DNA from 3 places in the Acidovorax sp. FW305-C-20-28 genome. Region 1 is predicted to be linked to each of the others. Evidence: predicted binding sites of a transcription regulator. Region 1 holds the regulator's gene; each other region holds the start of a gene.
The links. The regulator FNR, encoded in region 1, switches genes on or off when oxygen is low (the NO sensors DNR and NnrR bind a similar motif). The targets are predictions, from matches to a motif close to TTGATNNNNATCAA.

Region 1 (9,979 bases):
GGATATCGATGAGGATGGACGAATTCACTTCAAACGTACGTGAGGAAACACGGCGGCACTTCTGCCACCATTGGTTACACCCATTATCTCCAGTTCTGAAGGCTTGTCTTGCCCTGCCATGCCCCGGGACATTCCCCCTGCACCACGGCTGGCGGGGGCTGCGGCGCGATTTACCTCCTGGTAAAAACCCGGGGGCGGGCTGCGCAGTGAACGGCGTCCCCTGCGGGCCCGGGCCGCACGCCGCATGCGTGCAAGTACGTAGGACACACAAAACAACAGTCCGGCACGCCCCTCAGCGCCGAGGCCACTGTATCACCGGCACCACAGCGAAGGCTTGACGACCAGGTCCATCCACAGCGCCCAGCCCGCCGCCGCGCACAGCAGCCCCCCGGCGATGCGCGTGCCCCAATCGGCCCGTGCCTGGTTGATGCGGCGGCGCAGGCGCCCCCACAACCAGGGCCCGCCCACCAGCCACACCCCGCTGCCCAGGGCGAACAAGGCCATGGTGGCTGCCCCCTGCACCGGCCCGCCGCTGAGTGCCGCCACCAGCAGGGCCGAATAGAGCAGGCCGCAGGGCATCAGCGCCCACAGCAGCCCCGCCGCGCCCACCCCGCCGGCCCCGGCCGTGAGCGGCCGGACGCGCTGCCAGACCGTGCGGCCCAGGTGCTCCACCCAGGCCGGTTGGCGCGCCTGCACCATGAGCAGCACTCCCCAGGCCATCACCGCCAGGTGCAGAAAGGTCCAGGCGGGCTGCAGCGCCGCCGTGCGCTGCGTGAGCCATGCCAGGCTGTCCATGGCCAGCGCCGCCGCAGCGCCCAGGGCCGCATAGCCCGCCACCCGCCCGCCGTGGAAGGCCACCAGCCGACCCAGGGCCGGCGGTGGTGGTTCCAGCGCCAGGCCTGCCGGCCCGGCCCAGCGCACCGCCTGGCCGCTCCCCTGCCCCACCAGCGCCCCACAGGGCGCGGCGCACATGGCCAGGCAGTGCGGGCCGCCAGCCAGGCCCATCACCAAAGCGGTCCAGCCCAGGGCAAACAGCATGAAATCCGCTCCTTTCTACCCAACACACCATCCATCGAACATGACCCCTAGAAACTGGCGCGGCCAAGGCGAGTGCCCCCGCGCAAGGGCCGCCCCGCCGCGCTGGGGGCGTCCCCCTGGGGGAAGGCGCGAAGCGACTCAGGGGGGGTCATATGATCCGGGAGAACCGGGCGCGGTTGCGGTCGGCCTGCAGGTAGCGGTCGAACACCATGGCGATGCCGCGCACGAAGAACCAGCCCATGGACGTGACGGTGATGCCCTCACCGGTCACGCTGACCAGCCCCTGCTCCTGCAGGCCCGCGAGCTGCTCCAACTCTGCCGCGAAGGTGCGGCGAAAGTCGATCAGCCAGCCCGCCTCGATGGACTCGAAGGACAGCTCGCCCTGGCACATCAGCGCCATGATGACGGCGCGGCGCACCAGGTCGTCGCGGTTCAGCGCCAGGCCGCGCACCACGGGCAGACGGCCCTGGTCCAGCAGGTCGTAGTACTCGTCCAGGGTCTTGGCGTTCTGGCTGTAGGTGGCGCCCACGCGGCCGATGGCCGAGACGCCCAGGGCGATCAGGTCGCAGTCGGGCTGGGTGCTGTAGCCCTGGAAGTTGCGGTGCAGCCGCCCCTGTCGCTTGGCCACGGCCAGGGCGTCGGTGGGCAGGGCGAAATGGTCCATGCCCACATAGACATAGCCTGCATCCATGAACTGCTGCAGCGAGCGCGACAGCATGGCCACCTTGGAAGGCGCCGCGGGCAGCTCGGCCGGCACGATGCGCCGCTGGGGCTTGAAGCGCTCGGGCAGGTGGGCATAGGCATACAGGGCGATGCGGTCGGGCCGCAGGGCCTTGACCTGCTCCAGCGTGCGGTCGAAGGATTCGGGCGTCTGCCGCGGCAGGCCATAGATCAGGTCCACGTTGACCGACTCGAAGCCCAGGCGGCGCGCGGATTCCACCAGCGCGAACACCTGCTCGGCCGGCTGCACGCGGTGCACCGCCTTCTGCACGTCGGCATCGAAGTCCTGCACGCCAAAGCTCAGGCGGTTGAAGCCCAGCTCGGCCAGCACGGCCAGGCGCTCGGCCGTCACGGTGCGCGGGTCCACCTCGATGGAGTATTCGCCGCCCGGCGCAAAGCTGAAACTGCGCTTGAGCACGGCCATCAGCTCGCGCAGCTTGTCATCCGACAGAAAGGTGGGCGTACCCCCGCCCAGGTGCAGCTGGCTCACCACCTGGCCGGTGCCGCAGTGGGCTGTGTGCAGCTCCACCTCGCGCGCCAGGTAGCGCAGGTACACGTCGCCCCGGTCGTGGTGTTTGGTGATGATCTTGTTGCAGGCGCAGTAGTAGCACAGCGATTCGCAGAACGGAATGTGCACGTACAGCGACAGCGGCAGCGCCTTGCCCGGCGCGCCCGCCCGGCGCTGTGCCAGGGCCAGCACGTAATCGTTTTCGCCAAACGCCTCCACGAAGCGGTCGGCCGTGGGATAGGAGGTATAACGGGGGCCCGGCACGTCGAAACGGGTCAGGAGTTCGGGCGTCACAGCGGTCATTTCGGGGGCATTCCTTATTGAAGTGGAACTTTGCCGCAGTGCCCGCCCCCTGTCCTTGACCTAGATCAAGTGTTGAAAGTCCCCCAGGGGCCACAATTTGATTCATGTCAGCCACCACCACGCTCCTCTCGCCGGATGCGATCCGTTCGCAACCCCCAACAGCTGCTGCGCCCATGAACCCGCTCACCATCAAAGTCGCCTGTTCCAACTGCAACCTGCGCGAACTGTGCATGCCCGTGGGCCTGAACGACGCGCAGCTGGAACGCATCGACGAGATCGTGGCCACGCGGCGCAAGGTCAAGCGCGGCGGCACGCTGTTTCGCAATGGCGAGACCTTCACCTCGCTGTACGCCATCCGCACCGGCTTCTTCAAGACCTGCGTGGCCACCGAGGACGGACGTGACCAGGTGACGGGCTTCCAGATGGCGGGCGAGATCATCGGCCTGGACGGCATCGTGAACGACCACCACACCTGCGACGCCGTGGCGCTCGAAGATGCCGAGGTCTGCGTGATGCCCTTCGACCGCATCGAGGAACTCTCGCGCGAGGTCACGGCCCTGCAGCACCATGTGCACAAGATCATGAGCCGCGAGATCGTGCGCGAGCACGGCGTCATGCTGCTCCTGGGCAGCATGCGCGCCGAGGAGCGCCTGGCGGCGTTTCTACTGAACTTGGTGCAGCGCCTGCATGCGCGCGGCTTTTCGCAGTCCGAGCTGGTGCTGCGCATGACGCGCGAGGAGATCGGCAGCTACCTGGGCCTCAAGCTCGAAACCGTTAGCCGCACCTTCTCCAAGTTCGTCGAGGAAGGCATCGTCGAGGTCAAGCAGCGCCATGTGCGCATCCTCGACACCGATGCGCTCAAGCGCATCGTGAATTCGCAAACCTGTAGCTAAGAGAACCTGTTTACGATCTCCCAGGGGTCGCGCAGCGGCCTTGGCGGGTGGGATGCAAGGCGCGGGGTGCAGTTGATAGCTCAGCTATCAACAAGCGCCGCAACGCCGCAGACCGCCCGCCAAGGCCACTGCCCGAAGGGTTGGAGCGAAATCGGGCGATTGGACGCCCCGGCTGCTTGCATGGGCACGAGCCCATGCGGCGCACCCGAAGCATCCACTCATCCCGATTGCGCTCCAACGCGATCCCCTGCGAGATCGCAAACAGGTTCTCAAACCTGAAGCCGGGCGAGCACTTCGGCCTTGCCGCTGCTGGCATCAGCCCGCAAGATCAGCGCCTCGCCCGAGCTGGTATTGCCGCCCGCGAGATCGGCGAGCACGAACATGTGCGTGAACCAGGCTTCGAAACTTCCGGCCCGCAGCGATGCGGCCACCAGCGCCTGGCGCAATTCGCGCAAATGGTCTGCGCCAGTGGTCTCGCGTACACCATGCGGGGAGCCTAGCGCCGGCCACACCTGGGGTGCTGCAAACGCCAGAGTCGCCGTGTCGATGCAGCGGCACCAGGGGCTGGCGAGCACCCTGGCCGGTTGCAGTTGGCGCTCCTTGAACCACGCGCCCGTGCGCCGCGCCTGCTCGCGGCCTTCGTCATTGAGGTTGCGCTGGGTGCTGCAATCGCCCAGGCGGAACCCCGGCGGATCGAACGTGCCGGGCGCCAGCGCGTGGCGGAACGCGGCCACCACCCCACCCTTGCGCAACAGGGCTTCGGCCTCCCGATCCTGGCTGGCCCAGGCGCGCAGCGTGGCGAGGGCCAGGCCGGCGCCCAGCAGGGTGCGCCGGCCCAGGGCCGCGTCCTGAAAACGGTGGCATGTCGGCATGGAACTCCCCGGCATCGGGTGAAGCGTTGGCGCCCCACTGTAGCGGGGAGTGCGCCGCCGGGTGCAAACCTGCGGGGGCGCCGGGGTCTTGCCGCGGCGCCCAGGGCCTGCTCAATCGAGCGAAATGCGCTGCGCCTTGATCAGCTTGTGCCACTTGTCGGTTTCGGTGCGGATCAGGTCCGCATACTGGGCCGGCGTGCTGGCCACGGGCTCGATGCCGAAATCGATGAGCTTTTGCTTGACGGCAGGCTGGTTGATGGCCGTGGCCACCTGTTTTTGCAAAGCGTTCACCACGTCGGCCGGCGTGCCCGCGGGGGCGACGATGCCCACCTGGGCAGAGGCCTCCACATTCTTGAAGCCCAGCTCGGCAAAGGTCGGCACATCGGGCAGCTGGGGCAGGCGCTTGGCGTTGGCCACGGCCAGGGGGCGCACCTTGCCGGCCTTGATGAAGGCGCCGCCAGCGGCCAGGTCGACCATCATCGCGGGGATCTGGCCGCCGGCCAGGTCGGTGAGCGCGGGCGCCGCGCCGCGGTAGGGGATGTGGGTCATGAACAGGCCGGCATCGACCTTGAGCAGTTCCATCGCAAGATGGTGCGGGCTGCCGGCGCCGGCCGAGCCGAAGCTCATGGCGCCGGGCTTGGCCTTGGCCTTGGCGATGAAGTCCTTGGCGTCCTTGAAGTCCGCGCCCGGGTGGGCCACCAGGATCATGGGGAACTTGCCCATCAGCGTCACGGGCACGAGGTCCTTGCTGGGGTTGTAGGTCAGCTTGCTGTACAGCGCGGGGTTGAACACCATGGTGCCGTTGTCGGCCGACAGGATGGTGTAGCCGTCGGGTGCGGAGCGGCCCGTCTCGACGGCGGCAATGGCGGTGTTGCCACCGGGCTTGTTGTCGATCAGCACCGGCTGGCCGATCTGCGTCGACAGCTGCTGGCCCACCGTGCGCGCGAGAAAATCGGAGCCGCCGCCTGCCGGGTAAGGCACCAGCCAGCGGATGGACTTGGCGGGGTAAGCAGCAGTTTGCGCGCTGGCCGGTGCGGCCCAGGCCAGCAACGCGGGCAGGGCCAGCATGGCGGCAACCAAGCGACGATTTTTCAACATGTCCAGACCTCGTAGGATTAATATCTGCGTGATGTTACTCCGCTATGCGTAATAACCTGGGGCAGCGTTTACCCTAGGTTCACCCTTGAATCACCATGAGCACATCCCCTTCCCCGGCCCGGGTGGCCGACCGCCGCCAGCGCGTCCAGTCCGCTGAAATGGGCCTGAGCGTCCTGAAGGCGCTGACCCGCCTGGGCGGCGCCGCCAGCCTGACCGCCACCGCCGCCGAGGTGGGCGAGAGCCCCGCCAAGGTGCACCGCTACCTGGCCAGCCTGTGCCAGCAGGGCTTTGTCGAGCAGTCGCCCACCAACCAGCACTACTACCTGGCGCAGGAATCCATCGCCATCGGCCTGGCCGCCCTGCGCCAGTGCGACCCGATCCGCCTGGGCGAGGCCTCGCTGCAGCGCCTGCGCCAGGCGCTCGAAGTCACGGCCTTCCTCGCGGTGATGGGCAACAAGGGCGCCACCGTGCTGCGCATGGAAGAGCCCACGCTGCCCGTCACCGTGAATATCCGCGCGGGCTCGGTGTTGTCCACGCTGTGGTCCGCTACGGGCCGGGTGTTTTTGGGCTATTCCAACGACCGGCAGGTCACCGACATGGCCGAGCAGGAACTGGCCGAGGCCTCTGCCGAGCGGCGCGCGCAGCTCGATGGCACGCGGCCGGTGGAGCAACTGCGCCAGCAGGTGCGCGCACGCGGCTGGGCCATGGCCAACGACTCGCTGCTCAAGGGCATCAGCGCACTCGCCGCGCCGGTCTTCGACGCCACGGGCAATGTGTGCGCCTGCCTGACCACGCTGGGCGCCACGGGCGGCTTCGACCTGCGGCCCGATGGCGCCATCTGCCCCGCCCTGCTGCAGGAGGCGCGCCTCATCAGCCGGGCCATGGGCTACCAGGGCCACTGAGCAAAACCAAGGGTAAACCCGTATCTTTGCATCCATATTGCGTAATACATTTACGCAAAAGGAGATTCACGATGACTGCCCCCGCCAACGCCTCGCGCTGCCCGGTCGACCATGCGGCCATGGCCGCCGCCCTGAAGAGCCCCACGGGTTGCCCGGTGAGCGCGCGCGCGGCGGCGTTCGACCCGTTTGCCCCCAGCTACCAGCAGAACCCGGCCGAGGTGGTGCGCTGGGCGCGCGAGGAAGAGCCCGTGTTCTACAGCCCCGAGCTGGGCTACTGGGTGGTGACGCGCTACGAGGACGTGAAGGCGGTGTTCCGCGACAACCTCCTGTTCTCGCCCTCCGTGGCGCTGGAAAAGATCACGCCCGCCACCGGGGAGGTGATGGACATCCTCAAGAGCTATGGCTTTGCGATGAACCGCACCATGGTCAACGAGGACGAGCCCGACCACATGGCGCGCCGCCGCCTGCTGATGGACGCCTTCATGCCCGAACGGCTGATGGACTACGAGCAGCCCATCCGCGACCTGGCGCGCCAGTACATGGACCGTTTTGTCGACAAGGGCCGCGCGGACCTGGTGGCGGAGATGTTCTACGAGATCCCGCTGACCATTGCGCTGCACTTCCTGGGCGTGCCCGACGAAGGGGCCGAGCAGCTGCGCCACTTTGCCGTGGCCCACACCCTGAACACCTGGGGCCGGCCCACGGCACAGGAGCAACTGGAGATCGCCCACAACGTGGGCCGCTTCTGGCAGACGGCCCAGGGCATCCTGGACACCATGATGGCCCAACCCGACGGCGAAGGCTGGATGTACGACTCCATCCGCCAGCACCACGCGCACCCGGACATCGTGACCGAGTCCTACCTGCGCTCCATGATGATGGCCATTCTGGCGGCCGCGCACGAGACCACCTCCAACGCCACGGCCAACGCCTTCATGACCCTGCTGTCGCACCGCGAAGCCTGGGAGGAGATCTGCGCGCAGCCTGCGCTGATCCCCAATGCGGTGGAAGAGTGCCTGCGGGTGGCCGGCTCCATCATCGCCTGGCGGCGCATGGCCATGCGCGACACGGTGGTCGGCGGCGTGGAGATTCCCAAGGGCGGCAAGCTGCTGCTGTTCCAGGCCTCGGCCAACGCGGACGCCAGCCATTTCGAGGACCCCGACCGCGTGGACCTGCACCGCGAGAACGCGGTGGAGCACCTGACCTTCGGCTACGGTGCGCACCAGTGCATGGGCAAGAACATCGGTCGCATGCAGATGCGCATCTTCCTCGAAGAGTTCGTGCGCCGCCTGCCTCACATCCGGCTGGTCGAGGGGCAACAATTCGATTTCCTGTCGAACACCTCGTTCCGCGGGCCCTCGGCGCTGTGGGTGCAGTGGGACCCGCTGCAGAACCCCGAGCGCCAGGCGGACAAGGCACAGGCCGTGCTGGCCAAGTTCCAGATCGGTCCACCGCCCAAGGACGGCATCGCACGCGCGGTGGTCATCAAGGACAAGATCACCGAGGGCGATGGCCTCTACCGCTTCGTCATCGCCGCTGCCGGCAGCACGCCCCTGCCCACCTGGACCGCAGGCTCGCACATCGACCTGATCGCCGGGGGCCACCGCCGCAAGTACTCGCTGTGCGGCGCGGGCGCGCACCCGGGCTGCTACGAGATCGTGGTGCAGCGCGAGGAAGAGGGCCGCGGCGGCTCGCGCCACTTCTGCGACACCCTGCAGCCGGGCGACGAATTGCAGTTGGCCGGCCCGAAAAACCTGTTCCGCATCGACGAAGCGGGCGCCCACCACGTGCTGCTGGCCGCGGGCATCGGCATCACACCCATCCTGGCCATGGCCGACCGGCTCAAGGCCCTGGGCCTGCCGTACGAGCTGCACTATGCGGGCCGCACGCGCCAGAACATGGCGCTATTGGACCGGGTACTCAAGGACCATGCCGGCCATGCCACGCTGCACATCAAGGCCGAGGGCGCGCGCATGGACCTCCCCGCCCTGCTGCAGCAGGTGGACGCCACCACGCGTGTCTATGCCTGCGGCCCGGACCGGCTGATCGCCGAACTCGAAACCCTGGCCGAACACTGGCCCGAGGGCGTGCTGCGCTTCGAGCACTTCAGCACCGACAACGCGGCGCTCGATCCGAGCAAGGAGCATGCGTTCACCGCCGAGCTCAAGGACTCGGGTCTCACCATCGAGGTGCCGCGCCACCAGACCCTGCTGCAGGCGCTGCAGGCAGCCGGGGTCGATGTGCCCTGCGACTGCGGCGAGGGCCTGTGCGGTGCCTGCGAGGTGCAGGTGGCGGGCGGCGACATCGACCACCGTGACAAGGTGCTCACCAAGACCGAACGCCAGGCCAACCAGCGCATGATGGCCTGCTGCTCGCGGGCTGCGGGGGAACGGGTGGTGCTGTTCCTGTGACCCGCGGGGCGAACGCCTTGCCCCATGGGGGCATGGCGTTCAACCGGCCCTGGCTGGGGCGCCGGCCTTGGCCTGGCCCCGGGCCTGCGCTTCGGTCTTGAGCGATTTCCAGAGGCCCCAGACGTCGCGCAGCACCTGCGGTGTGGCCTCTGCCTCCACACCGTGGCGCAGGGATTCCGCAAAGCGCAAGCGGGGTGCCGGATCGCAGCTGAGCTTGTGAGGCACACGGTAGTTGTCGATCTTCTTGAACAAACCGTGCAGGCTGGACTGCAGCCGCGCTGCCCGGTCGTCATTCCACCCGACGTGCTCCTCGGTCGTGACCAGGCGCTTGCCCTTGAGCGCCAGCGGGGCCTGCGCCAGCAACTGGTAGAACAGGTCGATGGTCCGGCTGGTGAACATGTCGGTCAGGCCGGCAATGCCGTACTCGCCCCGGGCCTGGCCCGCGAGCCAGAATTCACTCTCGTGTATCCACTCGCCCAGGTACAAGCTTACTTGGGACGGTGCATGCCGCTCGAAGCCGAGAAAGCGGATCAGAGCGACGTGGTCATCAACAGCCAGGCCATAGGGCTGGGAGTCCCGGCTGAGCAGGTCGTGGAGGAAGGGGTCGGCAAACGCCCTGCCCGACTCCTCGGACCGGAGAAGCTCGTCGGTTTCGCTGTCCCTGAAGTGGCTGCGTGCCTCGATCACCGCATGCCAGTGTGCCTCGCCCTGCAAAGGGCTCCAGATCAGTTCGCGGCAGCGGATGAAGTCGTCGGGGGATTCCACGACCTTGCCCTCGAAAAACAGGGCCCTCAGCTGCTTGAGCTCTTCCTTGCGGCACCAGTCGAAATAGTCGGCCTGCTCCAACCGGTCCCACAGGTCCTGTCGGGTATGGCCATCGATGGCTTGGGCGTCCATGTCTTTGTTTGCTCCCTGGATGGTGGTGGCGCAGCAGCGACGGGCCCTGCGTTCGGTGTGGAGGGATTCTAGGGAGCCCTGCGCCCGCCGCACTGGACAACTTGTCCATCGAACGCCGCTGTGCCACGCCCTCCTCAATCCTGGGGATACCGCAGGCCGGGCCGCGCCGATAACCTGAAGGCTCCATGCCATCGACCTTCAGGAGCGCCTTCATGAGCCACCCCTCGCACCAGCCCCGCCGCCGGTTTCTGCAACACACCGGCGCACTGGCCGGCACCTTGACTGCCCCGGCCTGGCTGGCCGCGTGTGCAAGCACGGCATCCACGCCGTCGGACCC
Region 2 (9,979 bases), on a different contig from region 1:
AAGTTCTTCGAACGCGCCCGCACCGAATGGCTCCGCTCCCTCGGCATCGGCCAACAACAACTCAGGGAACAAACCGGCGGCATGTTTGTCGTAACCCACAGCCAGGTCCGCTACCTGCGGCCAGCCAGGCTCGACGACGAACTCATTGTTACCGCCCAGCTGCAGGAGGCAGGCCGCGCATCGTTGACAATACTGCAGCGTGCGCTCCTGAAACCAGAGCATGATGATGGAGGAGGTGGAATGACCGAGAACTCCCCGGCACTGCTCAGCGAAGGCACCATCCGCATCGGCTGGGTGGATGCCGCCACCCTCAAGCCCGCGCGGATACCGAGCCCCCTTCTGGACCAACTCTCATCGACTTCCAACACCACAACATGAATTCGCAAAACATGTCCATCATCAGCCTGGTGCTGCAGGCCAGCTGGGTGGTGCAACTCGTCATGGCGCTGCTGCTGGCGGTGTCCGTTGCCAGCTGGGCCGCCATCTTCCGCAAGGTGTTTGCGCTCAAGCGCATCAAGACGCTCAATGAAGACTTCGAGCGCGACTTCTGGTCCGGCACCAGCCTGAACGACCTGTTCGCCAGCGCTGCGCAGAACGCCAAGAACGCCGGGCCCATGGAACGCATCTTCGCCAGCGGCATGCGCGAGTACCAGAAACTGCGCGAGCGCCGCATCGCCGACCCCGGCACCCTGCTCGACGGCGCCCGCCGCGCCATGCGCGCCAGCTTCCAGCGCGAGATGGACGTGGTCGAATCCAGCCTGTCCTTCCTGGCCACCGTCGGTTCGGTCTCGCCCTACGTGGGCCTGTTCGGCACGGTGTGGGGCATCATGCACGCCTTCACGGGCTTTGCCGGCATGGAGCAGGTCACCCTGGCCACCGTGGCGCCCGGCATTGCCGAGGCCCTGGTGGCCACCGCTATCGGCCTGTTCGCCGCCATCCCGGCCGTGATCGCCTACAACCGCTTTGCCCGCGACATCGACCGCGTGGCCACGCACCAGGAGACCTTCATCGAAGAGTTCTCCAACATCCTGCAGCGCAACCTGGGTGTGCAGCACGCCGCGTCGTCGGCGTCCGGCCACTGACCGCAAGCAAGCAAGCAAGCAAGCAAGCAAGGAAGAAAGGGAGACGCACCATGCCCGCCATGGCATCCCGCGGCCGAGGCCGCCGCACCATCAACGAGATCAACATGGTCCCGTTCATCGACGTGATGCTGGTGCTGCTCATCATCTTCATGGTGACAGCGCCCATGCTCACCCCCGGCATGATCGACGTGCCGAAGGTCGGCAAGGGCAAGACCATGCCCAAGGTCGTCGCCCAGGTCATCGTGAACAAGGACGGCTCGCTGCAGTGGAAGACCCCCGAGGCCACGCGCAGCATGTCCCAGCGCGAGATCGGCGACGCCGCGGCGCGCTGGCAGAAGGACCAGACCAACAAGGAAACCGCCGTGGTCATCAGCGCCGACAAGGGCGTGCAGTACGAAAGCGTGGTCAAGGCCATGGACGCGCTGCAGCGCGCCGGCGTGCAGCGCGTGGGCCTCTCGGTCAAACAGGGCGGCTAGACGACGACAACGCTTGGGGTGCCTGGCACGTTGTGTGTATGCACGCACCGCAAGCGGTCAACCACCAACGCTCCTTTCACCCATCCACGGAACCGACGACCGAGAAAGCGCTCCACCCCTTCCATGCACGCCCACGACGACCGCGACCAGTTTGCGCCCCCCGCCCCACCCGCACGCCTGCGCGCCATTTCGCTCGCGGTGCTGGTGCATCTGGCGCTGATCGGCGCACTGACCTGGGGCGTGAACTGGAAGGCCAGCTCCGACCAGCCTGCCGTGCAGGCCGAGCTGTGGTCCGCCGTGCCCCAGCAGGCCGCGCCGCCTGAGGTGACGCCGCCCACGCCCCCCACCCCGCCGCAGCCGCCCGAGCCCCGGCCCGCCCCCACGCCAGCACCGCCGCCGCCGCCCCCCCCGCCGCCGCGCGCCGTGGAGCCCGACACGCGCGAGGCCGACATCGCCATCGAGCGCGAGAAAAAGCGCCTGGAGCAGGAGAAAAAGGCCCGCGCCGAGAAGCTCGAGCGCGAAAAGCGCGAGCGCGAGCGCAAGGAAGAAGAGCGCGAAGAACGCCTCGAAAAGGAAAAGAAGGAAAAACTTGCCGAGCAGAAGAAGGCCGAGCAAGAGAAACAGAAAAAACTGGCCGAAGAAAAGCGCAAGGCCGAGGAAGCCAAAGAGGCCAAGGAAGCCAAGGAGGCCGCCGCCAAGAAGCAGCAGCGCGCCGAGGCCGAAGCCAAGCAGCTCGCCGCCCAGCGCGAGGCCAACCTGCGCCGCATGCAGGGGCTGGCTGGCTCCGAGGGCAACGAAAAGTCCACCGGCACCGCCCAGCGCGACTCCGGCCCCTCTGGCAGCTACGGCGGCCGTGTGGCCGCCAAGGTCAAGCCCAACATCGTCTACCCCGACGCCGTCTCGGGCAACCCGCGCGCCGAAGTCGAGGTGCGCCTGGCGCCCGACGGCACCATCGTCGGCAAGCGCCTGGTGCAATCGAGCGGGAACAAGGCCTGGGACGACGCCGTGCTGCGCGCCCTGGAAAAGACCGAGACCCTGCCGCGCGACGTGGACGGGCGTGTGCCGCCCTCGCTGACCATCGGGTTCCGGCCGCAGGACTGAGCACCGCCTCGGACTCTTCAGAGGCCGCAGGCCGGCGCCGGACCTCGCACCCTACGCCGCCAGCGCCGCAAAGCCCTCGGCCATGCTGGAGGGGGCAATGCCATGGATCTCCGGCACCACCACGCCGTGCGCTACGAACGGGTCGGCCTGCACGCGCGCGGCGACCTCCTCCGTGGTGAGCTTCACCGCCAGAATGGCGCCGCCCTGGGCGCTGTCCAGCGAGCCGGCCAGCAGAAACACACCGTCGCGGATGCCGTCCTGAATCCACTGCTTGTGCCCAGCCATCCACTGGCTGGCCTGTGCCTTGTTCGGCCCGAACTTCAGGAATACGACGTGCATGGCGGATGGCTCCTTGATGGGTTGTTGGCTACAGAGAAGAAAGGAGAAATCTCAGTGGACGGCACTGCCCTGCCCGGCACCGTCCGCGATTGCAAGGATCCACGCTGTCAGCTGCGCCACCTCGCGGTGGATGAAGGTTTCATCGCGGAAGGCATTCGCCAGCGAGGCGATGCCCTGGCTGCGCGCCAGCAGGTGCATGGCCAGCGTGTCGGCATCGTGGGAGCGCCCCAGCGCGACGAACTGCACCCGCAGCCACTGGCGGAACTGGCCGAAGACCATGCCCGCATCGACCTGCGCGGGGTGGTCGAGCTTGGCCAGTTCGGCGCACAGCGTGCCTACCGGGCAGCCAAAGCGCTGGATGGCCTCGCGGTTGTCCACCACCATCTGCGCAAAGCACTGCAGGCGGTCGGCCGGCGTGTGTGCTGCCTGCGCCCAGGCATCGAGCAGGGCCTGCGTCTGCACCCTGCGGTGCGCAATCACGGCCGCGAGGATCTCGTCCTTGGTCTTGAAGTGGTAGTAAAAATTGCCGCGCGAGACGCCCAGCGCCCCGGCAATGTCGGCAAACGCAGTGCTCTCGAAGCCACGCTCGTAGAACAGGCGGTCGGCCTGCTCGACGATGCGCTGGCGGGTGCTGGTCACAGGGTTCGTCATCGACGGCAACTCGTGGATCAATTAGGACACTTGACCTAATTATTAGGTCATACGACCTATATCGTCAATCCACCAATCGACCAATCGACCAATCCATGGGACAACAAAAAACCCGGTGGCCGTCAAGGCAGCCACCGGGTTCTTGCATCGCTTCTCTAGAGGACCACACCTTCGAGGGGTGGCCCGCTCACCCGCTCTCCGTTATCGGTCGCGCCGCTCCATGCGGCGATTCAGGTTCAACGCACCCAAGGTGCAGGCCACGCCCGACAGCAGGTACACCGTCACGGCCAGCAGGCCGAACTGGGCCGACAGGCCCAGCGCCACCAGGGGGGCGAAGGCGGCGCCGATGATCCAGGCCAGGTCGGCCGACAGGGCCGCGCCCGTGTAGCGGTACTTGGGCGAGAAATTGGCCGTCACCGTGCCCGAGGCCTGGCCGTACGACAGGCCCAGCAACACAAAGCCCAGCAGCAGGAACATGGTGCTGCCCACCTCGCCGGTGTTCAGCAGCACCGGCGCCATGAAGCTGAACACGCCGATCATCACCGCCATGCCGCCCAGCAGCTTGCGCCGGCCCAGGTGGTCCGACAGCCAGCCCGAAATCATGATGGCCCCGGCCGCCAGGAAGGCGCCGACGATCTGCACGCCCAGGATCTGGGTCACGGGCTGGTCCGAATACAGGGTGATCCACGACAGCGGGAACACCGTGACCAGGTGGAACAGCGCAAAGCTGGCCAGCGCCGCGAACGCGCCCAGCAGCACATTGCTGCCTTCGTCGCGCATCACGTCGCTCACGGGCACGGGCTGCAGCTCGCGCTCCTGCAGCAGTTCGGTGTACGACTGGCCCACCACCAGGCGCAAGCGGGCGAACAAGGCCACCACGTTCACGGCAAAGGCCACGAAGAAGGGGTAACGCCAGCCCCAGGCCAGGAACTCCTGCACCGTGAGGTTGCTGTACAGGTAGGCGAACAGCCCGGCCGCCAGCACAAAGCCCACGGGCGCGCCCAGCTGGCCAATCATGGCGTACCAGCCGCGGCGGTGCTTGGGCACCGACATCGCCAAGAGCGACGGCAGGCCGTCCCACGAGCCGCCCAGCGCCAGGCCCTGGCCGATGCGCAGCAGCAGCAGCACGACGATGGCGGTGCTGCCGATGCTCTGGTAACCCGGCAGAAAGGCCATGCCCACGGTACACACCCCCAGCAGGAACAGCGAGATCGTCAGCTTGGTGCCCCGGCCCCAGCGCCGCTGGATGGCCATGGAGATGGCCGTGCCCACAGGCCGCACCACAAAGGCCACGGCCAGCAGCGCAAAGGCGGCCAGCGTGCCATCCAGGCGCGACATGAAGGGAAACAGGAAGGACGGGAACACCAGCACGCAGGCGATCCCGAAGACGAAGAAGTCGAAATACTCAGAAGAACGGCCAATGATCACGCCGACGGCGATTTCACTGGGGGTGACGTCCTCATGCGTGTCTGCATGGGCCAGGGAGGCGGAGTTCTCTTCATATCCCATCGAGGGGAGGGTGGCAGATGCGGTACTGCTCATGAACAGGGGCTCCTTTTGTGTTGTGTAACGGATACACCCACGTTTTACACCCTGCCCGTGCCCCCGACAAGTGCGGTTTCACCCAGATCCCTGCAGGACAAACCCTTGACCTGGATGGATTGCCCGCTCAAAGGTCTTGACCGAGCGCACCAAACAGGAGCAAAAACTTGACCTTGGACAAAATGTCCAATGGACAAATCTGCGCGCTTTATTACATTAGGCGCCAAATTGTCATTAGCGTTTACCCCTTAAACGCATTGTTGGGCCCCTCTTATGCCAAATCCTCCCCGACTTCGCGGGTCTGTTGCGTGGCTGCCAACGGCAGCGCTCACCGCACTGGCCGCCAGCCTCACCGGCTGCAGCAAGGCTGTCGTCCTCAACCCTGCAGGCGACATCGCCTCCCAGCAGGGCCACATGGTCGTGCAGGCCACCTTGCTGATGCTGATCATCATCGTGCCGGTGATCGCCCTCACGCTGTGGTTCGCCTGGAAGTACCGCCAGAACAACACCGCCAACACCGAAGAGGACTACGACCCCGACTGGCACCACTCCACCACGCTGGAGCTGGTGATCTGGACGGTGCCGCTGCTCATCATCATCGCGCTCGGGGCCCTCACCTGGATCGGCACCCACAAGCTCGACCCCTACCGCCCGCTGGACCGCGTCTCGGCCACCAAGCCGCTCGAACCCCAATCCACCCCCATGGTGGTGCAGGTCGTGGCCATGGACTGGAAGTGGCTGTTCTTCTACCCCGAGCAAGGCATTGCCACCGTCAATGAGCTGGCCGCCCCGGTGGACCGCCCCATCCTGTTCAAGCTCACCGCCACGTCCACGATGAACGCCTTCTACGTGGCCGACCTGGCCGGCATGATCTACGCCATGCCCGGCATGCAGACCGAGCTGAACGCCGTGATCAACAAGCCTGGCGTGTACCCCGGCATCGCCTCGCACTACAGCGGCTCGGGCTTCTCGGGCATGACCTTCAAGTTCCATGGCCTGAGCCAGGGCGACTTCGAGCAGTGGGTTGCCAAGAACAAGGCCGAAGGCAAGCCCCTGGACAAGGCCACCTACCTGAACCTGGTCAAGCCCAGCGAGCGCGACCCCGTGCAGCGCTTTGCCAGCGTGGAAGAAGGCCTGTACGACAAGGTGCTCAACCGCTGCGTCGAAGAGGGCAAGATGTGCATGCACCACATGATGTCCATCGACGAGCGCGGTGGCGAAGCCTTCATGAAGGCCCAGGGCCTGAACCTGCCCCAGGACGTGTGCACCGTGGACAACGCCGGCCAGATCGTCGCCGCCCTCGAAGCGCGCCACGCCACGGTCTACGACCGCACCCTCTCGCGCCAATGACCCGCGCCCACGACTGATTGATTGACTGACTGACATGTCTACATCACCCGCAACCGAAACGCATTGGGCCCTGGGCCGAATCACCTGGGACTCCATACCCATGGCGCACGAGCCCATCGTGCTCATCACCTTCATCGGTGTCGTGCTGGGCGGCCTGGCCGTGCTGGCCGCCATCACCAAGTTCCGCCTGTGGGGCACCCTGTGGCGCGACTGGTTCTGCAGCATCGACCACAAGAAGATCGGCATCATGTACATGATCCTGGGCGTGGTCATGCTGCTGCGCGGCTTTGCCGACGCACTCATGATGCGCCTGCAGCAGGCCATGGCCTTCGGCGACAACATGGGCTACCTGCCGCCGCACCACTACGACCAGATCTTCACCGCCCACGGCGTGATCATGATCTTCTTCGTGGCCATGCCGCTGGTCACGGGCCTCATGAACTACCTCGTGCCGCTGCAGATCGGCGCGCGCGACGTGTCCTTCCCGTTCCTGAACAACTTCAGCTTCTGGATGACCACCGCCGGTGCCATCCTGGTGATGGTGTCGCTGTTCCTGGGCGAGTTTTCCACTGCCGGCTGGCTGGCGCTGTCCAACCTGGGGGCGCAGAACCCCGGGGTGGGGCTCGATTACTACATCTGGGCGCTGCAGATCGCGGGGGTGGGCACCACCCTCTCGGGCATCAACCTGATCGTCACCATCATCAAGATGCGCGCCCCCGGCATGAACCTGATGAAGATGCCCATCTTCACCTGGACGGCCCTGTGCACCAACGCGCTGATCGTCGCCTCGTTCCCCGTGCTGACCGCAGCCCTGGTGCTGATGTCGCTGGACCGCTATGCAGGCACCAACTTCTTCACGAACGACCTGGGCGGCAACGCCATGCTGTACGTGAACCTGATCTGGATCTGGGGCCACCCTGAGGTCTACATCCTGATCCTGCCCTGCTTCGGCATCTTCTCCGAAGTGGTGGCCACGTTCTGCAAGAAGCGCCTGTTCGGCTACACCTCCATGGTGTACGCCACGGTCGTCATCACCATCCTGTCGTACCTGGTGTGGCTGCACCACTTCTTCACCATGGGCTCCGGCGCCAGCGTGAACACCTTCTTCGGCATCACCACGATGATCATCTCGATCCCCACGGGCGCGAAGATCTTCAACTGGCTGTTCACCATGTACAAGGGCCGCATCCGCTTCGAGCTGCCCATGATGTGGACCGTCGCCTTCATGGTCACCTTCGCCATCGGCGGCATGACCGGCGTGCTGCTGGCCGTGCCCCCGGCCGACTTCGTGCTGCACAACAGCCTGTTCCTGATCGCCCACTTCCACAACGTGATCATCGGCGGCGTGCTGTTCGGCCTGTTCGCCGGCATCAACTACTGGTATCCCAAGGCCTTCGGCTACAAGCTCGACCGTTTCTGGGGCCTGTGCTCCTTCTGGCTGTGGGTGGTGGGCTTCTACGTCGCCTTCATGCCGCTGTACATCCTGGGCCTGATGGGCGTCACGCGCCGTGCCAACCACTTCGAAGACCCTTCGCTGCAGATCTGGTTCGTCATCGCCGCCATCGGCGCCGGCCTGATCGCCCTGGGCATCGGCTGCCTGCTGATCCAGATCGTGGTGAGCTACTTGAAGCGCGAGCAACTGCGCGACCACACGGGCGACCCATGGGACGCACGCACGCTGGAGTGGGCCACCTCCTCGCCCCCGCCGGACTACAACTTCGCCTTCACCCCCAAGGTGTATGAGATCGACGCCTGGTGGGATATGAAGAAGCACGCCTACGCGCGCCCGCTCACCAGCTTCGAGCCCATCCACATGCCGGCCAACACCGGCTCGGGCGTGATCATCTCGGCGCTGTCGCTGGTGCTGGGCTTCGCTCTCATCTGGCACATGTGGCCGCTGGCCATCCTGTCCTTCGCGGGCGTGGTGCTGGTGTCCATCGTCCACACGTTCAACTACAAGCGTGACTTCTACATCCCCGCCGCCCAGGTGACGGAGACCGAGAACCTGCGTACCCAACAACTGCGCGCCGCCCATGTCTGATATCACCTACAACCTTGCCGCCGCCGCCACGGCGGGCGGCCCCACGGCCGCCACACTGCCGCGCCGCGAGTACCACCTGGCGCACGAGCCCCACCCCGAGAACGGCACCGCCCTCGGGTTCTGGCTCTACCTGATGAGCGACTGCCTCATCTTCGCCGCGCTGTTCGCCACCTACGGCGTGCTGGGCCGCAGCTACGCCGCCGGCCCCACCGGCGCGCAGCTGTTCGACCTGACGCTGGTGGCCATCAACACGGCCTTCCTGCTGCTGTCGTCGATCACCTTCGGCTTCGCGATGATCAAGAAGCAGCAGAACAACGTGAACGGCACGCTGCTGTGGCTGGCCATCACCGGCGTGTTCGGCCTGTGCTTCCTGGGGCTGGAGCTGTATGAGTTCCACCACCTGATCCACCAGGGCGCAGGCCCGCAGCGCAGCGCCTTCCTGTCGGCCTTCTTCACGCTGGTCGGCACCCACGGCCTGCACGTCACCTTCGGCCTGATCTGGCTGGTGGTGCTGATGATCCAGATCAAGAAGCACGGCCTGATCCACGAGAACAAGCGCCGCCTGATGTGCCTGTCGATGTTCTGGCACTTCTTGGACGTCGTCTGGATCGGCGTCTTCACCTTCGTGTACCTGATGGGAGTTCTGTAATGGGCGCCGCACAACACACCGCACACGCCGGGCATGGCCACGACGACCACCACGGCGACGTGGGCCCGCACAGCTCGTTCTCGGGCTACATGGTCGGCTTCGTGCTGTCCATCATCCTCACGGCCATCCCCTTCTGGCTGGTCATGGCCAAGGTGATCTCGGACCGCAACACCGCCATCCTGGTGCTGGGCGCCTTCGCCATTGTGCAGATCCTCGTGCACATGGTCTGCTTCCTGCACATGAACGGCAAGATCGAAGGCGGCTGGACCCTGCTGTCCACCATCTTCACCGTGGTCTTCGTGGCCATTGCCATCAGCGGCACGCTCTGGGTCATGTTCCACATGAACGCCAACATGATGCCCGGCCACAATTCTGCGACCAGCACGCCGGCCACGCAGACCGACGGCGGCGCCGCAGGCCACCACACCCCCTGAGGGTGAATGCAGCCCTGCCGGCAGCGGTGGGCCTGCTTTTGATTGCACAGCGGCCGCCCTCCAGCGGCCGCATCTGTTTCTGGCCTGTGCGCCAGGGGTCCCAACAAGGAGTTTCGATGTCTGCAACCCACACTACAGCGCCTGCAGCCTCCCGCCACCTGCACCGGGCCGTGGTGCTGGTGCTGGGCGCGGCCCTGTTCTTGGGCTTCATCGCCCTGGGCACCTGGCAAGTGCAGCGCCGGGTGTGGAAGCTCGACCTCATCGAGCGCGTGGACCAGCGCGTGCACGCCGCCCCCGTGGCCCTGCCCCCGGCC
Region 3 (9,979 bases), on a different contig from region 1:
CCATCTGCACGAAGCCGCGCCCCTGTTCGCCCACCAGGTGGGCAAGGGCTCCCTCCAGGCGGATCTCGCCGCTGGCCATGGAGCGTGTGCCCAGCTTGTTCTTGAGCCGCAGGATGCGGTAGTGGTTGGGCGTGCCATCGTCCAGCAGGCGGGGCAGCAGGAACAGCGACACCCCCTTGAGGCCCGGGGCACTGCCCTCGCAGCGCGCCAGCACCATCGCGAAGTCGGCATCGGGGTTGGAGCAGAACCACTTGTCGCCGCTGAGGTGCCACTGGCCCTGTGCATCCTGGTGGGCGCGCGTCTCGGTGGCCGCGATGTCCGAGCCCGCGGCCTGCTCGGTCATGAACATGGCGCCCTGGGCCACGTTGTCGAAGTCCAGGTGCTGCAGGCGCGGCAGGAGGCGCGCCACCAGTTCGGGGCTGCCGAATTTCTTCAGCGTGCGCGCCAGCGAATCGGTCATGGACACCGGGCAGCACAGCCCGAACTCGGCCTGCACGAAGAGGTAGGTCAGCACGTACTTCACCAGCGGCGGCATGCGGCCCTTCCAACCCAGGGTCTCCTCGCGGTGCGACATCGCGGCCAGGCCGAACTCGCTGTAGGCCAGCCGCTCCATTTCCACATAGGCCGGGTGCTTGTGCACCGTCTGCAGATCGCGGCCCGTGCGGGTGCGTACCGACAGCGTGGGTGGGTTCTGGTCGGCGGTGCGGGCCAGTTCGTCCAGAGGCCCCCCGGCCAGGGCGCCCAGGCGCTCGAAGTGGGGGCGCATGTGGGCCAGCAGCTCGGCCGGCAGGTACAGCGCCAGCAGGCGGTGCAGTTCGGTGTCCGTGCTGTAGAGGCTGGTGCCGTGGCGGTCGGGCACGGGATGGCGGGCGGCTTCGTCGGTGGGCGAAGTGGGCATGGTGGCTTGTCTCCTTGTGCCGCCCATTCTTCGCCGCTCAATAATTCTTGTCTAATATTGATTTGGTCTTGTTCATTTTGATTTGAATATTGATGAAAGGCCTGCCATGGAATTGCGCCACCTGCGCTACTTCACCGTCCTGGCCGAGGAGCTGCATTTCGGCCGCGCAGCGCGCCGCCTGGCGATATCGCAGCCGCCGCTGAGCGTGGCCATCCGCCAGCTCGAGGAGTCGGTGGGCGCGCAACTGTTCGAGCGCAGCAGCAAGGCGGTGCGCCTCACGCCCGCAGGCCAGGCGCTGCAGGCCTCGGCGCAGAGCCTGCTGCAGGCGGCCCAGGAGGCCGCCATCGAGGCCCGCCAGGTCGCCCAGGGGGCGGCAGGGCGGCTGCGCATCGGCTTCGTCGGCTCCATGCTGTACCGCGGCCTGCCGCAGGCGCTGGTGCGCTTTCAGGCCGCCCACCCTGCCGTGCGGGTCACGCTGACCGAGCTCAATTCCGCCGAGCAGATGACCGAGCTGCTCCATGACCGGCTGGACATTGGTTTTGCCCACACCCACCAGGTGCCGGCCGAGCTCGATTGCCGCCTGCTGGTGTCCGAGCCCTTCGTGGCCTGCCTGCCCATGGACCATGCGCTGGCCAGAAAGCGCACGGTGGCGGTGGGGCAGCTCAAGGACGAGCCCTTCGTGCTGTTCTCGCGCAGTGCATCGCCCGACTACCATGCGCGCATTCTTTCGGTCTGCGCCGACGCAGGCTTCTATCCGGAGGTGCGCATGCAGGTGCGGCACTGGCTGGCGGTGGTGTCCCTGGTGTCCCAGGGCATGGGCGTGGCCCTGGTGCCCGATGCGATGCGGCGCTGCGCGCTGCCGGGCGCGGTGTTCCGGCCGCTGGCAGGATCGGGCAGGCAGTCCGAGGCCTACGCCGTCTGGCATGCGGCGTCGCGCAACGTGCTCGTGCCGCGCCTGCTCCAGGAATTGGCGGCGAAGGACTGAGTGGCTGGTGGTCCGCTCAGAGGCTGGGAATTTTTTGACCGTGCCCGAAAGGCGTGCCACAACGCCCCGGATCTAGGCGCAAAGCGCAGCCATAGCTCGGGCTATGGCGAGCACTTGCAACGACGAGCCGGGGTGTTTTGGCGTGCAAGGCGGGCATGGGCAAAATCTTCTCAGTCTCTTAGCCCTGCACGGCCTGCACCAGGTCGTCCACGTGCACCATCAGCGCGTGCACGCGGCGCAGCGTGGGGTACTGCTGCCGCACGGGCTCCCACTGCGGTGATGCCAGCAGGGCCTGCCACACGGGCGTAAGGTCCTGTACATCGGCCTGCCGGCCCTCGGCCAGTGCGGTGGCAAAGGCCAGGCTCTGCGGCGCACCGAGCAACTGCATGCGGCTCGCGGCGGCCAGCCACTGGGGCGCTGGCGGGGCTGGGGCATCGGTGCAGTAGAGCACGGTGTCCTCCAGTGCGCCGTCTGGCCTGTCCAGGAGGCCCAGGGAGGCGCCGCGCAGCAGCACCTCTCCCTCGCGGCAGAGGAAGGCGTAGTCCGTGCCCGGGTCGGCATGGCCGAGCAGGCGCAGGCCGCGCTGCAGGCGCGAGAAATCGTTCGCCACCGCATCCACCGAGGCCTTGGCCTCCAGCAGCAGGCAGACGTCCCAGGCGGGGGGCTGGCCAGCACCGGCAGGGGCCTGCCGCAGCAGCACGGCATCCCACTCGCTCTTGGCGCGCTCGGCGCTGGCGGGGATGGAGGGCGGCACCCGCATCGAGGTCACCACGCGCCAGGCACTGCGGGTGCCATCGGCCTGGTCGAGCCGCTGCGCCAGGGCGTCAAGGGCCTGGGTGGCCAGGGCTTCCATGGCCGCACCGCGCTGCTGTGCCCTGTCGCCGTAGGCCAGGGCTTCTGCTGTGCCCGGGCGGGGGCCTTGGCGGTCGCGCAGCCGCTGGTAGGCCTGCACCTGCGGGTCGCTTTCGAGTGCGTCCGCGCGCTGCAGGCGCGCCAGCGCGGGCCCTTGCAGCAGCCGGGCCAGGCCGCGCTGCAGTGCCGGCATGTCGGCAGCCGCCTGCGCCATGGCCTGCAGCTGGTGTGCCGTACCGCCCAGCGCCGCCCAGTGCGACGAATCCGCCTGGGCGTGCAGGCGCTCCAGGGCCTCGCGCAGCGCGCCCGGGGCGACATGCTGGCGCTTGGCCGGGTGGGCAATGGCATTGGCGCCCGCGCGCAGCTGCCGGCGGTCCTGCTCGGCATGGGCCTGCAGGTCGAGGTATTCCTGCACCGTGGGTGCCCGGCGTGCGAGCACCGCGGCCTGGTAGGCCGCGTCCCCGTCGTCCGCGCGCATGGCCTCCCGGATCAGGTGGGCCAGGGCATTGATGAACGACTGCCGTGTGGCGTCCCCGGGGCGCCGCGCACCGGCCAGGTCCTGGCGCACCTGCTCGATGGCCAGGGCCATGGCGGCCGCGGGGCCGGCCTGGGAGCCCGCGCCGGGCTCTGCGGGCAGGCGGTAGCGGCGTGCGGCCGTGCGCAGCACCTGCGTGAGCAGGGGCGGGTGGGGCGGCCGGGGCAGGGCCCCTGAAGGAGGCATCAACCCTGGCCGCCGCTGCGCTCGGGCCCGGCGCCGCGATGGGACTTGGTCCAGTCGTAGGGCGAGCCATCGGGCAGCAGCCGGGCCTGCACCGTGCTCACCCCGGCACGCCCCACGCTCTCGGTGAGCTCGCTGGACAGGCTCACATGGCGTTTGCCGGCCTTGCGCTTTTCCTCGCAGAACTGCAGGGCCGGCATCAGCTGGCCGGGGTCGAAGGTCTGCATGGCAGGTGTGCCGGGTGCTTCCAGCCAGTAAACGACGATGCTCATGGATCGGGGCTTTCCTTCATGGGTTCTGCCCCGATTCTGACCGCTTACTTGGCCAGCGTCAGCGTGCCCTTCATGAGGCTGGAATGGCCCGGGAAGGAGCAGAACCAGGCATAGGCCTCGCCGGCCTTGAGCTTGGCCACGTCGAAGCCCACGCTGTCGGCCTCGCCGCCGCCGATGAGCTTGGTGTGGGCGATCACGCGGGCATCGCCCGCCTTGACATAGGCCTTGTCCGCGCCTGCCGCAATCCCGTCCGTGGTCACGGCCTGGGCATCGGCTGCCTTGGTCAGCACCCAGTTGTGGCCCATGGCCGTCTTGGGCAGCTTGCCCGCGTGCTTGAGCTTCACGGTGAACTGCTTGCAACTGGCCGGAACGGTGATGCTCTGCTTGTTGAACTGCATGGCGTCATTGCCTTCGATCTCCACGTCGCAGGTGGCGGCCAGCGCGGGGCCGGCGAGCAGGGCCGTCAGCAGCACGGCGGCGGTGTTTCTCAAGGTGATGTTCATGTCGAATTTCTCCAGGGGGTAAATAGGGGGCCGGGCATCTCCGGGATGGCCATGAGTGGACCACCGCCCTGGCAAAACGCCCTTGAGGTGCATCAAAGGCCGGTGCGCTGCAGGCCACGGCCCCCGGGCAAGGCGGGATGTTCCGGGGGCAGGGCTTCAGCTAGCATTGCCCATGGCCGAGATTTCCCCACCCCTGCCCGTGCGCGCCTACCAGCCCGGCCACCGGCTGCGCACGCTGCTGGTCACGGCCAATGTGCTGCTGGGCGTGCTGCTCGGGGCACTGGTGCTGTGGGTGCTGTCCTCCTCGCGGCAGAACCACGAAGAGCGTGCCCGCGCCACGGCGGACAGCATGGCCGCCATGGGCGGTGCCAACGTGGGGTCCGAGCTGGGCCTGGTCGATGCGGTGCTGCGCATGACGATCAGCGATTTGCAGCGCTCGGGCCTCGGTGCCGGATCCCGGGACCAGGAGGTCCAGGAACTGCTCGCCGCTCGGCACCGACTGCTCCCGGGGGCCGAGGGGTTTCGCCTGACCGATGACAGCGGGGCCGTGCGCTGGGGCAACCTCGTTGGCAATGCCAACATCCCCAACGTGGCGGACCGCGATTTCTTCCAGCAGGCGCGCGAATCCACGGCCGACGGCCCCGTCATCGCCAGCCCCGTGGTGTCCCGCGTCTCGGGCAATTGGGTCGTCTCCATTTCCCGCCCCCTGGTGCGGGAGGGCCGGTTTGCGGGGGTGCTGTATGCCACCATCCGGGTCGACCATTTCGCGCAGCTGTTCCAGCGCTACGACCTGGGCAGCCGGGACACCATCACGCTGCGCATGCGCGATCTGCGCTTCGTGGCCTGGCTCTCTCCCGGCAATGCGGCGCAGGTCCCGATGGGGTCGACCCAGGTCTCCAGGGAGCTGCGCGAGTCCCTCGCGGCGCACCCTTCAGCGGGGGTCTTCACGGCGGTGTCACCGATCGACGGGCTGGAGCGCACCGTGGCGTACCGGGAGGTGGAGGGCTGGCCATTCATCGTGCTGGCCGGGCTCAACAACGAGAAATTCTTCGAGCCCCTGGCCATGCAGGCGCGCATGCTGTCGCTGATGGCGGCCTGCATGTGGCTGCTCAGCTGCGCCGCCGCCTTTGCGATCTACCGCGTGGGCCGGCGTGAACTGGGTGCTGTGCGGGCGCTGGAGGCCCAGAGCCGGCGCACGCAGATCCTGTTGCGCGTGGCGGGCGATGGCATCCACATCATCGACCGCCAGGGGCGCCTGGTGGAGATGAGCGATTCGTTCGCGCAAATGCACCGTTCGCAGCGCGAGGCCTTGCTGGGCAGCCATGTCTCCAGTTGGGACGTGAACCAGGACGCAGCGGCCATCGACGCCTGGCTGGGCCGGATCCGCGACGGTGACCGCCAGCGTGTGGAGGTGCAGCACCGGCTGGCCGATGGCCATGTCATCGATGTGGACCTGCACTGGCATGCGGTCGATGTCGACGGGCAGCTGCTGGTCTTCGGCTCGGCCCGCGACATCACCGACAGGAAGCGCCTGCTCCGCAGCCTCGAAGAGTCAGCCGCGCGCGTGCGCGACCTTTACGACCATGCCCCATGCGGCTATTTCTCGCTCGATGCCGAAGGCTGCCTGGTGCACGTCAACGCCACCTTGCAGCAGTGGCTGGGCAGCGCAGCGGTCGAATCCCACTCCCGCTTCAGCGATCTGCTGCAGGGCGAGAGCCGGCGGCGTTTTCATGACCATTTCATCGAGCTCACCCTGCAGGAGCGCGCGCCGGAGATCGAGATCGAACTCGCGCCACCGGGTGCACCGCGCCGCGTCGTGCGCATCAATGCCACGGCCGTGCGCGATGGGCGCGGCGACTTCCTGATGAGCCGCACCGTCGCGGTCGACGTGACCGCGCAGCACGAGGCGCTGCAGCAGGTGCGCAGCCTGCTGCACGACCAGTCGGCCATGCTCAACAGCGACCTGGTGGGCATGGTCAAGCTCGCCAGCCGCACCGTCATCTGGAAGAACACCGCGATGGAGCGCATGCTGGGCTATGGGCCGGGTGAGCTCGAAGGGGCCGACGTGCGCTCCCTGTATGCGCGCGGCGAGGACTACCGCCATGTGGAGGAGTCCGCTGCTCTGCGCTTGGGCCAGGGGCTGAACTTCCGCACCGATGTGCGCCTGCAGCACAAGAACGGCGAAGCTATCTGGGTGGACCTCAGCGGCGTGCGCCTGTCGGACAGCGAGACCTTCTGGATGGCGGTGGACATTTCTGCGGCCAAACGGGCACACGCGCAGATCACCCACGTGGCCTTCCACGATGCACTGACCCAGCTGCCCAACCGGCTGCTGCTCGTGGACCGCCTGCGCCAGGCCCTGGCAGCTGCACAGCGGGCCGGCCACGGGGTCGCGGTGTGCTTTGCCGACCTGGATGGATTCAAGGCCGTGAACGATCAGTTCGGGCACGATGCGGGCGACCAACTCCTGGTGGAGCTGGCCCGGCGCATCTCAGGCAGCATCCGTGCCTCGGACACGGCGGCGCGCCTCGGGGGCGATGAGTTCGTGCTGGTCCTCACCCCGGTAGCCGGCGACGAATGGCGTGCCGTGCTTGATCGCCTGATGCAGGCCGCCTGCCAGTCCGTGCAGTTGCCGGGCTCCGGTGCGACCGTGCGGGTCGGCATGAGCATTGGTGTCGCCCTGTCGCAGGGCCGGCTGGACGCGCAGGAACTGCTGGCCGAGGCGGATGAGGCCATGCTGCAGGCCAAGCGCTCGGGCAAACACCGCGTGCAGCTGGCTCCGGCGGTGCAAGCGCTGTCCTGAAGCCCTGGCGCGAGGCCTTCGGTCGGTGCTACGAGGGCAGGTACTGGCGCAAGAAAAGCTCCAGCTCATCGGCCGGCAGCGGCCGGCTGAACAGGTAGCCCTGGGCCTCGTCGCAGCCCTGCTCGCGCAGAAAGGCCAGTTGCTCCGGTGTCTCCACGCCCTCGGCCGTGGTGCGCATGCCCAGGGCCTGGGCCATGCGGATGATGGCGCTCACGATGGCGCGGTCGTTGCCATCCTCGCCCAGGTCGCGCACGAAGGACTGGTCGATCTTGAGCTTGAAGATCTGGAAGCGCTTGAGCTGGCTCAGCGAGGAGTAGCCGGTGCCGAAGTCGTCCATGGACATGCGCACCCCGCGCGAGTGCAGGCTGTCCATGGTCTCCACGGCCGAATGCGGGTCGTCCACGGCCACGCCCTCGGTCAGCTCCAGCTCCAGGCAGTCGGGCGGCAGCTCGAAGATGGTCAGGATGCGGCTCACCAGCTCGGGCAGCTGGGGCTGGCGGAACTGGATCGCCGAGAGGTTGACCGCCATGGTCAGCCCCGGAAAACCGTTGGCGTGCCAGTCCTTGAGTTGCGTGAGCGCAGTGCGCAGCACCCATTCGCCGATCTGCAGGATCTGGCCGCTGTCCTCGGCGATCGGGATGAACTCGGTGGGCGAGATGCTGCCCATCTGCGGGTGGTCCCAGCGCAGCAAGGCCTCCACACTGTGCACCTGGCCCGTGGCCAGGTGGATCTGGGGCTGGTAGTGCAGGTACAGCTGGCCGCGCTCCAGTGCCCGGCGCAGCGCGTTCTCCACCTGCAGCGCGCGCACCGACTGGGCCTGCATCTCGGGGGTGAAGAAGCGGAAAGTGTTGCGCCCGTCGAGCTTGGCGCGGTACATGGCCACGTCGGCGGACTGGGTCAGCGTATCGAAGTCGGCACCGTCCTGCGGGAACAGGGCCACGCCCATGGACGGCGCCATGGTCAGCTCGTGGTGGTCGATCTGGTAGTGCTGGCGCGAGGCCTCCTGCAGCTTGCCGGCCACGCGGGCCGCCCCGTGGGCATTGGCGCCCGGCAGCAGCAGGATGAACTCGTCGCCGCCCAGGCGCGAGACCGTGTCCTTGTCGCGCACCACAGCACGCAGGCGCTTGGCGATCTCCACCAGCAGGGCGTCGCCCACGCGGTGGCCCAGCGAGTCGTTGACGTGCTTGAAATGGTCCAGGTCCAGGAAGATCAGCGCCAGCGGCGTATTGCCCTCCTGCGCCACGCGGATGGCTTCCTGGGCACGCTCGGACAGCAGGGCGCGGTTGGGCAGTCCCGTGAGCGGGTCGTAGTGGGCCAGCCAGTAGATGCGGTCCTGGTCGGCCTTGCGGTCGCTGATCTCGCGGTGCAGGTTGTCCACCGTGTCGCGCAGCTCGCGCGTGCGGTCCTCGACCTGCTGTTCGAGCTGCTCGTGCACGCGCGCCAGGGCCGCCTGGGCCTGCTTGCGCTCCGAGATGTCCATGGTGATCCAGATCGAGCCCTGGTCGGGGTCGTCCGGGTCGATGAACTTGGCGCGCACCTCGCAGGTGAGCGGTGTGCCGTCTCTGCGGCACATGACCACCTCGCCTTCGTAGGACTGGCCAGCCGCGAGCACGGGATAGCAGCGGTGGCCCACGTCCTCCCAGTCCTCGTCGCTGGCGTACCAGCGGCGCGAGGGGCTGCCCGCCAGCTCGCCCGGGCCATAGCCCAGCATGTGCTCGAAATGGCGGTTGCAGCGTGTCAGGTGCCGGTCGCGCAGGAACACGATGCCCACCATGGCCTGGTCGAACAGCACCTGCTTTTCGCGCACGGCGGCACTCAGCAGGGCCTGGGCCTGTTTCTGTTCGTCGATGTCGTCGAGGATCCAGATCGAGCCCTCGCTCGTGTCGCGCGGGTTGATCAGCCGCCCCGTGAGGCTGCCCCAGAAAAGCCGCCCGTTGCGCCGGCGCATCTGGCGTTCGACACGGTAGGCCTGCCCGCTGGCGAGCACCGGGTAGGCTTCGCGCCCGAGGGTGCGGAAGGCCTCGCGGTCAGGGTAGAAGGCCTCGCTGCTCAGGCCTGCCAGGCGCTGCGCCGACTCGTAGCCGAAGATTTCCGCATAGCGCTGGTTGCAGCGCACCACCACGCGCTGGCGAATGAACACGATGCCCACGCCCGCGCTCTCCAGCAGCATCTGCTGCTCGCGCAGCGTGCGCTCCAAAGACGCGTCGGAAGACTCCCCAGACGGCAGGCGTTCTGGGGCAATGGACAGCAAGGACATGGCGGCCGGACCCGGAGGGAGAGGCGCAATGCCCCAGAAAAATGTACCAAAGTGTAGCAGCCCAAGCTTACAGCGGTAACCGCCTGGTAACCGGGGCCTGTCCAGGCCCGCACCGGCGTCTTTTCGCACTCCGGCGGAGCCCTTGCCTTGGTCTGTCACGGCACTGACATCCATTGGACATGCAGGCGTCACCTGCGGCTTCCAAACTCCAGCGCATCGAAGCACACCACCCGGTGATCCGGGGCACCAGCGGCCATGGGGCCGCCCTGTACCAAGGAGTTGATCCATGAGCGATTTGCCCAACCCGATTTTGCCGCTGTCTCCCCTCACCGCCCCCGGCGCTGCCATCCAGCGCCCTGAATCCGCGGCGGCGGGCGCCATGGCGCGGGGTGGGGTCGAAGTCGCCTGGGCGCGCCACACCGACGAGGTGCGCCAGGCACAAAAGCTCCGGTTCGATGTGTTTGCCGGGGAGATGGGCGCTCGATTGACGACCCCCGTTCCCGGCCACGACGTGGACCTGTTCGACGACTACTGCGAGCACCTGCTGGTGCGGGATGCAGCCACCCAGCAGGTGATTGGCACCTACCGGGTCCTGACCCCCGCCCAGGCGCGCCGCGTGGGCAGCACCTACAGCGACACCGAATTCGACCTGACCCGCCTGCGCACGCTGCGCCCGCGCATGGTGGAGCTG

Region 2: the regulator FNR is predicted to act here: its motif matches at 5,359-5,372, upstream of cyoA (ubiquinol oxidase subunit II).
Region 3: the regulator FNR is predicted to act here: its motif matches at 4,311-4,324, upstream of azu (azurin).

What each region holds. Positions count from the first base shown of each region.
Region 1 is NZ_JBYSYM010000046.1:15,034-25,012, reverse strand. Features, by position in the region: gene AC3WOH_RS31800 (cyclic di-GMP phosphodiesterase) at 1-28, opposite strand, end outside; gene AC3WOH_RS31795 (sulfite exporter TauE/SafE family protein) at 313-1,038, opposite strand; gene hemN (oxygen-independent coproporphyrinogen III oxidase) at 1,187-2,569, opposite strand; gene fnr (fumarate/nitrate reduction transcriptional regulator Fnr) at 2,743-3,462, shown strand; gene AC3WOH_RS31780 (histidine phosphatase family protein) at 3,732-4,334, opposite strand; gene AC3WOH_RS31775 (Bug family tripartite tricarboxylate transporter substrate binding protein) at 4,446-5,432, opposite strand; gene AC3WOH_RS31770 (IclR family transcriptional regulator) at 5,528-6,334, shown strand; gene AC3WOH_RS31765 (cytochrome P450/oxidoreductase) at 6,406-8,745, shown strand; gene AC3WOH_RS31760 (hypothetical protein) at 8,785-9,642, opposite strand; gene iaaH (indoleacetamide hydrolase) at 9,855-9,979, shown strand, end outside.
Region 2 is NZ_JBYSYM010000054.1:363-10,341, forward strand. Features, by position in the region: gene AC3WOH_RS33060 (tol-pal system-associated acyl-CoA thioesterase) at 1-378, shown strand, start outside; gene tolQ (protein TolQ) at 375-1,082, shown strand; gene AC3WOH_RS33070 (ExbD/TolR family protein) at 1,133-1,558, shown strand; gene tolA (cell envelope integrity protein TolA) at 1,682-2,659, shown strand; gene AC3WOH_RS33080 (YciI family protein) at 2,711-2,998, opposite strand; gene AC3WOH_RS33085 (TetR/AcrR family transcriptional regulator) at 3,050-3,649, opposite strand; gene AC3WOH_RS33090 (MFS transporter) at 3,851-5,191, opposite strand; gene cyoA (ubiquinol oxidase subunit II) at 5,465-6,541, shown strand; gene cyoB (cytochrome o ubiquinol oxidase subunit I) at 6,576-8,582, shown strand; gene cyoC (cytochrome o ubiquinol oxidase subunit III) at 8,575-9,231, shown strand; gene cyoD (cytochrome o ubiquinol oxidase subunit IV) at 9,231-9,665, shown strand; gene AC3WOH_RS33115 (SURF1 family protein) at 9,782-9,979, shown strand, end outside.
Region 3 is NZ_JBYSYM010000013.1:93,402-103,380, reverse strand. Features, by position in the region: gene AC3WOH_RS16415 (acyl-CoA dehydrogenase family protein) at 1-898, opposite strand, end outside; gene AC3WOH_RS16410 (LysR family transcriptional regulator) at 1,005-1,883, shown strand; gene AC3WOH_RS16405 (3-deoxy-D-arabino-heptulosonate 7-phosphate synthase) at 2,062-3,456, opposite strand; gene AC3WOH_RS16400 (hypothetical protein) at 3,456-3,725, opposite strand; gene azu (azurin) at 3,770-4,228, opposite strand; gene AC3WOH_RS16390 (sensor domain-containing diguanylate cyclase) at 4,401-7,031, shown strand; gene AC3WOH_RS16385 (EAL domain-containing protein) at 7,060-9,288, opposite strand; gene AC3WOH_RS16380 (GNAT family N-acetyltransferase) at 9,575-9,979, shown strand, end outside.